2 regions of the Shinella agrisoli genome follow, and region 2 is predicted to be linked to the other one. Evidence: riboswitches for the same ligand, from Rfam matches in the RefSeq annotation. Region 2 holds a riboswitch; the other holds the start of a gene.
What was found. Region 2 has a riboswitch for cobalamin ahead of ACIIOY_RS11940 (ABC transporter substrate-binding protein). Riboswitches for the same ligand answer to the same signal wherever they lie in the genome.

Region 1 (5,508 bases), on a different contig from region 2:
GAAGGGGGTCCAGTCGATGTAGCGGGCAAGCTCCGCAAGGTCCCAGTCCTGGAAGACGCGGGTGCCGAGGAAGGACGGCGTCCTGGGCTCGTAGGCGGACCAGTCGGCCCTGAAGGCGTTCTCCCGGGCCTTGGCGATCGGCAGGCGCTGCTTTTCCGCCTCGCTGCGGGCGTGGGCGTCGGCGACCTTGCGGTATTCCGCCTTCAGCGTCTCGACATAGCCGGGCTTCTGATCGGGTGACAGCAGGCTGCCGACGACGCCGACGGCGCGGCTGGCGTCGGTGACGTAGACGGCCTGGCCTTGGCTGTAGCGCGGATGGATCTTCACCGCCGTGTGCACCCGGCTCGTCGTCGCCCCGCCGATGAGCAGGGGAATGTCGAAGCCCTCGCGCTCCATCTCGGCGGCGACATGCACCATCTCGTCGAGCGAGGGCGTGATGAGGCCGGAAAGGCCGATGATGTCGACCTTCTCCGCCTTCGCCGTCTCCAGGATCTTCGTCGCCGGCACCATGACGCCGAGGTCGATGATCTCGTAATTGTTGCAGGCGAGCACGACGCCGACGATGTTCTTGCCGATATCGTGCACGTCGCCCTTGACGGTCGCCATCAGGATCTTTCCCGCGCTCTCCCGTTCGCCGCTGCCGCCGTTGGCGAGCTTTTCGGCTTCCATGTGGGGCAGCAGCACGGCGACGGCCTGCTTCATCACGCGGGCGGACTTCACCACCTGCGGCAGGAACATCTTGCCCGCGCCGAAGAGGTCGCCGACGACGTTCATGCCGGCCATCAGCGGGCCCTCGATGACGTGCAGCGGGCGCTCGGCCTTCTGCCGCGCCTCCTCCGTGTCGATCTCGACGAATTCGGTGATGCCGTTGACGAGCGCGTGCTCCAGCCGCTTCTCCACCGGCCAGTCGCGCCAGGCAAGGTCCCGTTCCTTCGCCTCCTTGCCGCCCACGCCCTTGAAGCGCTCGGCGATCTCCAGCATGCGCTCGGTCGCCGTGCCGCCGGCCTTGGGCACGCGGTTCAGCACCACGTCCTCGCAGGCCTCGCGCAGCTCCGGTTCGATCGTGTCGTAGACGGCGAGCTGGCCGGCATTGACGATGCCCATGTCCATGCCCGCCTGGATGGCGTGGTAGAGGAAGACGGCATGCATCGCCTCGCGAACCGGCTCGTTGCCGCGGAAGGAGAAGGAGAGGTTGGAGACGCCGCCGGAAATATGGACGTGCGGCAGCGTCGCGGTGATCTCGCGCGTCGCCTCGATGAAGTCGACGCCGTAGTTGTCGTGCTCCTCGATGCCGGTGGCGACGGCGAAGATGTTCGGGTCGAAGACGATGTCCTCCGGCGCAAGGCCGGCGACCTCGGTGAGCAGCTTGTAGGCGCGGGTGCAGATCTCCACCTTGCGTGCCTTCGTGTCGGCCTGGCCCTTTTCGTCGAAGGCCATGACGACGACGGCGGCGCCATAGGCGCGCACGAGCTTCGCATGGTGCAGGAAGACTTCCTCTCCTTCCTTCAGCGAGATCGAGTTGACCAGCGGCTTGCCCTGCACGCATTTGAGGCCCGCCTCGATCACCTCCCATTTGGAGCTGTCGATCATCACGGGCACGCGGGCGATGTCCGGCTCGGCGGCGACGAGGTTGAGGTATTCCGTCATCGCCCTGGCCGAGTCGATCAGGCCCTCGTCCATGTTGATGTCGATGACCTGCGCGCCGTTCGCCACCTGGTCGCGCGCCACGTCCAGCGCCGCGGCATAGTCGCCGGCGGTGATCAGCTTGCGGAATTTCGCCGAGCCCGTGACGTTGGTGCGCTCGCCCACGTTGACGAAGGGGATGTCGTCCGTCAGCGTGAAGGGTTCGAGGCCGGACAGGCGCATGTGGCGCGGGATGTCGGGGATTTCGCGCGGCTTGTGGCGCGCCGCCGCCTCGGCGATCGCGCGGATATGGTCCGGCGTCGAGCCGCAGCAACCGCCGACGATGTTGACGAGGCCGTCGCGCATGAAGCCCTCGATCTGGGCGGCCATCTCCTCGGGGCTCTCGTCGTACTTGCCGAAGGCGTTCGGCAGGCCGGCGTTCGGATAGGCGCAGACGAACGTGTCGGCCACATTGGCGATCTCGGCCAGATGCGCGCGCATGGCGTTGGCGCCGAGGGCGCAGTTGAGGCCGATGGAGAAGGGTTCCGCGTGGCGAACCGAGTTCCAGAAGGCTTCCGGCGTCTGGCCGGAGAGCGTGCGGCCGGAAAGGTCGGTGATCGTGCCGGAGATCATGACGGGCAGGTGGATGCCCTTCTCCTCGAACACCGCGCGCGTCGCGAAGATCGCCGCCTTGGCGTTCAGCGTGTCGAAGATCGTCTCGATCAGGATGATGTCGGCCCCGCCGTCGATGAGGCCGCGCACCTGGTCGGCATAGGCGATCCTCAGGTCGTCGAAGGTGACGGCGCGGTAGCCGGGATTGTTGACGTCGGGGGAGATCGAGGCGGTACGGTTCGTCGGCCCGAGCGCGCCGGCGACGAAGCGGCGGCGGCCGTCCTTCTCCTGCGCCCTGAGGCCGGCGCGGCGGGCGAGGCGCGCCCCGTCGCGGTTGAGCTCGTAGACCATCACCTCCATGCCGTAGTCGGCCTGGGCGATCGTCGTGGAGGAGAAGGTGTTGGTCTCGAGGATGTCGGCGCCGGCGAGCGCATAGCGGTAGTGGATGTCCTCGATCGCGGCCGGCTGGGTCAGCGTCAGGAGGTCGTTGTTGCCCTGCTGGTGGCAGGCGCAGTCGCCGAAGCGGTCGCCGCGGAAATCTTCCTCCACCAGCTTCAGAGTCTGGATTTCCGTGCCCATGGCGCCGTCGAGCACGAGGATGCGCTCGCGGGCCGCAGCCTGCAACGCGGCCAGGATCTCGCGGCCGTCGCGCGGCGGCAGTTCGGGACCGAACAGGGTGTCCAGGTGTGAATCGGCCATGGCGAAGCCCTCCGGTGCGGTTTGCTGCAACGGAAGTCACATAAAGATATGTTTATGTCAATATGTCTTTATGGCTTGCGGCCTAGTGTACCGGCCCGTCCGCGCCGGCCAGCGAGGCGAACAGCGCCCTGAGGCGCGCGATATGCGGATCGGCGCCCTTGTACCGTGCCAGCTTCTGCACCTCCTTGAGCGCTTCGGCGGCAAGGTCGGCTCCGCGCGGCTGCCAGAGCAGCCAGGAGATGAAGACGGCTTCCGGCTCCGCGGTGCCGGAAGGCTTGGTTTCGGTGAATGCAAACATGTCTTCCCCAATCGGAAAATTGGGGGATGGCCGGACGCACGCTGCTGGATTTCGCCGACGGGCGAAGCAAGCGCACCCTTGGGACACCCCGCCCATGGACGTTACGAGCTGTCAGGGCAGGTCTCCTGGCTTGCGGGTCATCGCTTCCGTCCCGCCTTCCCGGCGCTTTCGCGCCAGTGGCATCGAGCGACAGAAGCTCGCCGTTCACAGTTGCGGGGGCAGCGCCGGCCTTGCTGCTCCTGTTCGGAGCCTCGCACCGGCTTCCCTCTTAGCCTCCGGGCCGCACGCGACTCGGAAGACCCTGACGGCGGCCAGACTGGCTTGGGCATGCGGGCAAGTCAATGGCCCCGGCGGTCATGCACAGGCGCGGGAACTTTTCCTTTCCCCGCGCATTTGGCCTCGACCCGCATCATGCGCGGGCTCGCCCGGGGGAGGGATGGGCGATTCACCAAAACCGCAAATGAGGGTCCATGCTGCGCCATCCAGTCCCGTTGACATGTTGCAAGTCTCTGTCCTTGCGGCTAAAAAATGCCGTTTTCATGCACCACGCGGCCAGGATGCCAACCAGCGTGTCGCCTGAGCCATGCCCACCCGTGAAGCGCTGCCAGGGCGCCGTCCGGTGTCATGGCTGATCGCGGCACCAAGATGAAGTCTGCCCGCGAAAGACCATCCGGCGCAAAGGCCGCCGCCGGATGGTTCAACATGGCCGGATCCAGAATCAGAAACATGCCCCTTCACAATACGCCGCCAGCTCCCCCGCGCGACGCCGACGCCAAGCAGATCGATTACAACGATTCGATCCGCGCCACCTATCTGACGCTGGAGGAGCTGGCCGAGCGCGGCGAAGCGCTCGCACGCGACAGGACGGCATCCCTGCCCGGCTTCCAGCCCTTCGAGTTCCGCCCCCGGCACAAGGAGAACGAGAAGGAGATCTTCCGCGTCTACCAGGCGACGGCGAAGGACGTGGAGGCGGGCGCGCAGATCACGCCCGCCGCCGAATGGCTGCTCGATAACTACTACGTCGTCGAAGAGGCGATCCAGGAGGTCCGGCGCGACTTCCCCCGCCGGTTCTTCCGCCAGCTTCCGACCATCGAGGTCGAGGGCGAGCGGCTCCCGCGTGCGCTGGCGCTCGCCTGGCTCTATGTCGCCCATACGCACAGCAGCGTCTCGGAGGAGAGCCTCACCGCCTTCGTGCAGGGCTTCCAGAAGCTCGACGCGCTGAAGATCGGCGAACTGTGGGCGCTGCCGTCCTTCGTCCGCTTCGTGTTGCTCGAAAACCTCCGGCGCATCTCCAGCCGCGTCGAGCGCTCGCGCAAGATGCGCTTCAAGGCGAACGAGGTGGCCGACGAGCTGGTGCGCCTCAACGACCCGGAAAAGGCCATCGCGCACCTGCGCTCGATGGAGAGCTTCACCGAGGACAACACCTTCGTCATCCAGCTCCTCTATCGCTTGCGCGACGGCCTGCAGGCTTCCGGCGCGGTGATCCAGTGGCTCGAGCGCAAGATCGAAAGCCGCGGCACCGATCTGGAGGAACTGATCGTCGCGGAGAACAACCGGCTCTCCTCCGGCAACGTCACGATGAGCTCGCTCATCAAGAGCCTGCGCCAGATAGACGATACGGAATGGCCGGTCTGGTTCGAAAGCGTCAGCCGCCTCGACGAGGCGCTGCGCCGGCGATCCGACTACAGCGACCTCGATTTCGGCTCGCGCAACAAGTACCGCAGCACGATCGAGCGCTTCGCCCGCCGGTCCGGCAAGACCGAGCTCGAGGTCACCGAGACGGCGCTCGCCATGACCGAGGAAGACGCCGCCGCGCACGCGGACGACCCGGACTACGAGGCCAATGTCGGCGCCTTCCTCGTCGGCAAGAAGCGCAAGCTCCTCGAAAAGCGCATCGGCTACCGCCCGACCGTCGTCCAGCGCGTCGTGCGCCTGACGCGCAAGCTCGACTGGCTGGCGATCGCCGGCCCGAACATCGTGCTGACGCTGCTCGCGATGATCGCGGTCTACTATTTCCTCGACCAGCTCGACATTCCGGACGGCGCATGGCTGATCATGCTCGTCCTGTTCGCGCTGCCGGCCTCGGAAGGCGCCACCGGCCTCTTCAACACGCTGGTCACCTTTTTCGTCACGCCCTCGCGCCTCGTCGGCTACGAGTTCAAGGACGGAATCCCGCAAGACGCCCGCACGCTCGTCGTCGTGCCCTGCCTCATTTCCAAGCGCGATCATGTCGACGAGCTGGTGCGCAACCTGGAGGTCCATTACCTCGCCAATCC
Region 2 (5,508 bases):
GCGCGGCCCAGTCGCCGTCGAAGAAAAGAAGAATGCCGCCGGGCTTCAGCATGCGATGCTATTCGCAGAAAGCCCGCTCCGGCGCCGTCAGCGTCCAGACGAGATGGCGGCAGACGATGGCGTCATAGCTCTCGTCAGGCTCCATCGGGTTCTCCGCGTCGGCGAGCAGGAAGCGGAGGCCCTTCGCCCCGGCATGCTTCCTGCGTGCGACCGCCAGCATCGCCTCGCAGAAGTCGAGCGCCGTCACCTCATGGCCGAGGGAAAGCAGGAGGCGAGTCACCTCCCCTGTGCCGCAGGCGAGTTCCAGCACGCGGCGCGGCTCGGGGCCCAAGCGCTCGCGGATCGCCGCGGCCCAGGCGTCGAATTCCGGCCCTTCCGGAATGCGGTGGCCGAAGGCGAGGTCGAAGGTCTCGGAACGGCGCGACCAGTAGTCGCGGATGTCCTCCTTGAGGTCGCCGTTCGTGAGCGTGCCCTGCATCACTTCCCCTCGCCCGCGTCGATGCGCGCGAAGATGTCGTCGAAGCGCGGCCGGGCGCGCGCCGGGACCTCGACCTTGCGGATGGCGTCCGTCAGTTCCGCCTCGCCGACCTTCACCAGCATCACCATGCCCATGCCGAAATGCGGCGAGCACTTGATGCCGTAATAGCCGGGCTGATCGAACGTGACCTCGATCTCCTCGTTGATCTTGCCCTTGAAGCCGGCGTAGCCCTCCGGGACCATGCCGTCGATGCTCGCGGCGTTGTGGCTCTTGTGGGTGGCGATGAATTTCACGCTGTCGCCCGGCTTGATCGCCAGGAAATCCGGCTCGAAGACCATCGAGCCCTTTTCGCCGCGGTTGCGCATCTCGACGCGGAAGGTCTCGGCGGCGGCCGGCACGGCGTGGTGGAGCGCGGCGAAGAGGGCCGCTGTGAGAAGGAAACGCGTTTTCATCTTGCCTCTGCGACGAGCTTGAGTCTGGCCGGGCGCGGATCGGGCCGGCGGTAGCGGACGAAGCAGCCGCCGGCGCTGTCGCGCTCGACGTCCACGGTGACGCCGAAGACGTCGGCGAGGCGCTGCGGCTCCAGTACCTTGGCCGGCGTGCCGAGCGCGACGATGCGCCCGCCCTGCATGACGGCGATGCGGTCGCAGAACATGGCGGCGTGGTTGAGGTCGTGCAGCGCTGCGACGACGGTCAGTTCCTGCTCGCGCACCAGCTGGAGCAGGCCGATCTGGTGGCCGATGTCGAGATGGTTGGTCGGCTCGTCGAGCAGCAGGATCGGCGCCTGCTGGGCGAGCGCGCGGGCGATGTGCAGCCGCTGGCGCTCGCCGCCGGAAAGGGTGTGCCAGAGCCGGGCGGCGAAATGCGCCATGTCGACCTCCTCCAGCGCCCGGTCGACGATGGCGTCGTCCGCCCGCGACCAGGGCGTCAGCGCGCCGAGATGCGGCGTGCGGCCGAGTTCGACGGCCTGCCGCGCCGTAATGCGCTCGGTGGTTTCGGCCTGCTGCTCGACGAAGGCGATGCGCCGGGCGATCCCCTGCCGGCCGTGGGCGGAAAGCGGCTTGCCGTCGAGCGTCACCTCGCCGCGCTGCGGCTTGCGGATGCCGGCGAGAAGCGCCATCAGGCTCGTCTTGCCGGAACCGTTCGGGCCGATGATGCCCAAAAATTCGCCCGGCCGCACGTCGAGCGAGACGTCCGTGAGGATGGTCGTGCCGCCGGCCGACCAGAAGAGGCCTTTTGCCGAGAGCGTCATACGGCCGATCTCCTCTGGCTGAGGATGAGCGCGAAGGCCGGCGCGCCGAACAGCGCGGTGATGACCCCGATGGGCAGCACCTGGCCGGGGATGATGACGCGCGACAGCACGTCCGCGGCGATCATAAAGACGGCGCCGATCAGCGCCGAGGCCGGCAGCAGGAGGCCGTGGCGCACGCCGACGACCATGCGCGCGGCATGGGGGATGACGAGGCCGACGAAGCCGATCGAGCCGACGATGGAGACCATGACGGCGGTCATCAGCGCGGAAACGGCGATCAGCACGGCATAGACGCGGCGCACCGGGATGCCGAGCGCGGCGGCCGATTCCGTGCCGAAAGTGAAGGCGTCGAGCGCACGGGCATGCCAGAGGCAGACGAGGAGGCCGAGGAAGGCGACCGGCAGCGCCAGCCAGACATCCGGCCAGCGCACGCCGGAAAGGTTGCCGAGCAGCCAGAACATGATGCCCCGCGCCTGCTCGGCATTGGCCGCCTTGGTGACGATGAAGGAGGTGAGCGCGTTGAAGAGCTGCGAGCCGGCGACGCCGGCAAGGATGATCGCGCCCGTCCCGCGGCCCGCGCGCACGGCGAGCGCGCTGACGAGGCCGAAGGCGACGAGCGCGCCGAGGAAGGCGCCGACCGGCAAGGTCAGCATGCCGGCGCCGAGGCCGAGGATCGCGACGCCCACCGCGCCCGTCGAGGCGCCGGCGGAAATGCCGAGGATATAGGGGTCGGCGAGCGCGTTGCGCAGCAGCGACTGCAGGATGACGCCGGAGAGCGCCAGCGCCGAGCCGCAGCAGGCGGCGACCACCGCCCGGCTCAGCCGGTAGTTCCAGATGATGCCCTCGTCGATCGGTTCGATCGCGTGCCCCGCCTGCCAGAGGCGGTTCGCCACCGTCTTCGCCACGGTGTCGAGCGGAATGGCCGTCTCGCCCACCGCAGCACCGACGCCGAGCGCGGCGACGAGCAGCACGAGCGCCGCGAAAGCGGCGCCCGACCGGAGCAATATGGGATGATCGGCCGTCACTTCGCCAGGCCAGCCTTCTCGACGGCGTCGGCGAGCACTTCGATGCCCTCGATGGTGCGGATCGTCGGGTTCATCGCCTGGGCATCCATGTCGAAGACATGACCGTTCTTGACGGCCGGCATGAGGCTGGCGACCGGGTCTTCCTTCAGGAACTTGTGCTTGACGGCGACGTCGTCGGCGGGGAAGCGGCGGCGCTCCATCTTGCCGGCGACGATGATCGTCGGGTCGGCCTTGGCGATGGTCTCCCAGCCGACCGTCGGCCATTCCTCTTCGCTCTCGATGACGTTCCTGATGCCGAGCGCCGACATGATGTAGCCCGGCGCGCCGTTCTTGCCGGCGACATAGGGATCGATGTCGAGCTCGGCGCTGGAGAACCAGAAGACGGCCGAAAGCTTGCCCTCGGCCGAGGCGATCTTCTTGCGCGCGGCCTCCTCGCGGGCCTTGAGGTCGGCGATGACCTTCTCGCCCTGCTCCCCGACATTGAAGATCTGCGCCAGCTCGCTGATTTCCTTGTAGATCAGGTCCATGGTGAAGACGGTCTTGCGCACGCCGTCGCCGCCGCCGGAATTGTCCTTGCCGATGCAGTCGGCCGGCGAGGTATAGACCGGGATATTGAGCTCCTCGAACTGTTCCGGCGTCGCGACGATGCCCTCAGGGCCGACATGCCACTGGAACTGCGCGGTCACGAGGTCCGGTTTCTTGGCGACGACGCTCTCGAAGCTCGGGTCGTTGTCGGCAAGGCGCTCGACCTTGGCGTTCACGTCCTCGTAGCCGGCGAGGACCGGGCCGATCCAGACGGCCGTGCCGACCATGCGGTCGGCGAGGCCGAGCAGGTAGAGGATTTCGGTCGAGCTCTGGCCGAGCGAGACGGCGCGCTCGGGCGCCTTCTCGAAGGTGACCTGGCGGCCGCAGTTTTCCAGCGTCAGCGGATATTGCGTCTCGGCGGCCCCGGCGGTGCCGGAAGAAAGGACGAAGGCGGCGGCGCCGGCAACGAGCGACAGGAAGGATGCGGCACGCGGGGCCGCAACGGAAATGGTCATGGGTTTCTCCCGGAGATGTGAAAGCGGACGGCCTGGCCGGCGCGCCGACAGGGGCGGATCGGGTGCGGTCGGGAGAAAGCGAACGGATATCTGCCGCGATGGGCAGCCGGAATCGTCATGGCGTCTCCTGTTCCGGGCATCCCCGCCCGTGACTTGGATGGTTGCGCTGACGGCAGGTCTCCTGGCTCACGGATGTCTGCGGCCTGTCTGCCTTCCCGCGGAGACCGCAGTGGCATGACGCTTTCGCGTCCCAAGGACAGGCGGCAATCCGCCTACAGTTGCGGGGGCAGCCACGGAATGGGTCCCTGTTGGGTCGTCCGCACCGTGTTCCCTATTAATCCCCTGGGAGTCATCCTTCAGGGAACCGTCGCCCCATCCTTAGTCCGCCGCGCTCGGCAGCGTCAAGGCGCGAGCGCGCTCAGCTCTCGAAATCCCCGAAGACATCCTGCAGGCGGGTGAGCGCATCGACGCGTTCGCTCACCTCCTCGCCCTTGACGACGATGATGTTGGCGAGCAGCAGGTCCATGACGGCGGTCATCGTCGCGGCGCCGTCCCAGAGCGGACCGTGCGAGCCGGGCACGACGAGGCAGATGTCGGAGACTTCCACCCCCCAGGGGCAGAACTCGTCGGTGAGCAGCACGACCTTGACGCCGGCACGCCGGGCCTCCAGCGCCAGCGGCCGGGCTTTCGCGGCAAAGCGGCGCACGTCGTGCAGAAAGAGCAGGCGGCCCTCGACGGAGCCGTCGAGCAGTTCCGCATAGGTGCCGTTGAGGCCGTCGACGAACTGGACGCGCGGGCGCGTGTAGGAAAGCTGGCTGGCGAAATATTGCGCGATGCCGCGCACGTTCTGGTAGGCGGCGACAAAGACTTCCGTGGCGCCGATCAGGGCATCGATCGTCTGCTGCCATTCCCGCGCGATGGTGATGGCGTAGATCTCGCCGAGATTGTCGATCTGCTGCTGGATGAGGCCGGCGAGCAGCTTGCCCTCCTTGCGGTCCTGCTCCAGCCGGTCGACCTGGCCTTTCACCTGCCAGGCCGGGTTGGAGCTGCCGCGCCTAAGCTCGCCCTTCAGTTCGTCGAGGCCGTCGAAGCCCATGCGGCGCAGGTAGCGGCCGACGGTCATGGGCGAGATCTGGAGGCGTTGGGCGATGGAGCGCGCCGTCTCGAAGGGAAGCTCGGCGATGTTGCGCTCGATGTAATGCGCGATCAGCTTGTCGGACTTGGACCGCCGGAGGTCGTCGGACTGAACGAGCTTCAGAATGCGTCTCGACACGTCGCCTCTCCCATCAAGGTCCCGCCCGTCCGGAAACGGGCGGGGTCACGCGTTCACTGCGCCGTCTTGACCCGTGTCCAGGCACGGTCGAGCTGGCGGAGCGCCGGCCCCAGGTCCTCGAAGATCTGGAGACGCGCCATCGTCTCGGCCGGCGGGTTGATCTCCTTGCTATTCTTGATCTTTTCCGGGGTCAATTCCCGCGCCGGAACGTTCGCAGTGCCGTTGGTCTGCTGCGAGACGTTGAGCGCCACGATCTCGGGGCGCGTATAGAACTGCATGAATTTCATGGCGTTTTCCTTGTTCGGCGCCGTCTTCAGCACGCAGATGTCCTCCTGGTACATCGTCGCCCCCTCCTCGGGGATCACGTAGCCGAGGTTCTTCTCGTCGGCGAAGACGTCCACCATGGCGCCGACGAAGAAGTGGCCGGCGGCGACGTCGCC

Region 1: it holds a riboswitch for cobalamin, as region 2 does, so the genes downstream of both, ACIIOY_RS23980 (hypothetical protein) here and ACIIOY_RS11940 (ABC transporter substrate-binding protein) in region 2, are expected to answer to the same signal.

The regions. Positions count from the first base shown of each region.
Region 1 covers NZ_JBJIEP010000031.1:28,543-34,050, reverse strand. The annotation lists gene metH (methionine synthase) at 1-2,934, opposite strand, end outside; gene ACIIOY_RS23980 (hypothetical protein) at 3,017-3,232, opposite strand; cobalamin riboswitch at 3,331-3,551, opposite strand; gene ACIIOY_RS23975 (hypothetical protein) at 3,754-3,960, opposite strand; gene ACIIOY_RS23970 (glycoside hydrolase family 94 protein) at 3,959-5,508, shown strand, end outside.
Region 2 covers NZ_JBJIEP010000009.1:146,246-151,753, reverse strand. The annotation lists partial or broken gene ACIIOY_RS11960 (class I SAM-dependent methyltransferase) at 1-478, opposite strand, end outside; gene ACIIOY_RS11955 (pseudoazurin) at 478-930, opposite strand; gene ACIIOY_RS11950 (ABC transporter ATP-binding protein) at 927-1,730, opposite strand; gene ACIIOY_RS11945 (FecCD family ABC transporter permease) at 1,727-2,755, opposite strand; gene ACIIOY_RS11940 (ABC transporter substrate-binding protein) at 2,752-3,795, opposite strand; cobalamin riboswitch at 3,950-4,179, opposite strand; gene ACIIOY_RS11935 (MurR/RpiR family transcriptional regulator) at 4,214-5,068, opposite strand; gene ACIIOY_RS11930 (polyamine ABC transporter substrate-binding protein) at 5,122-5,508, opposite strand, start outside.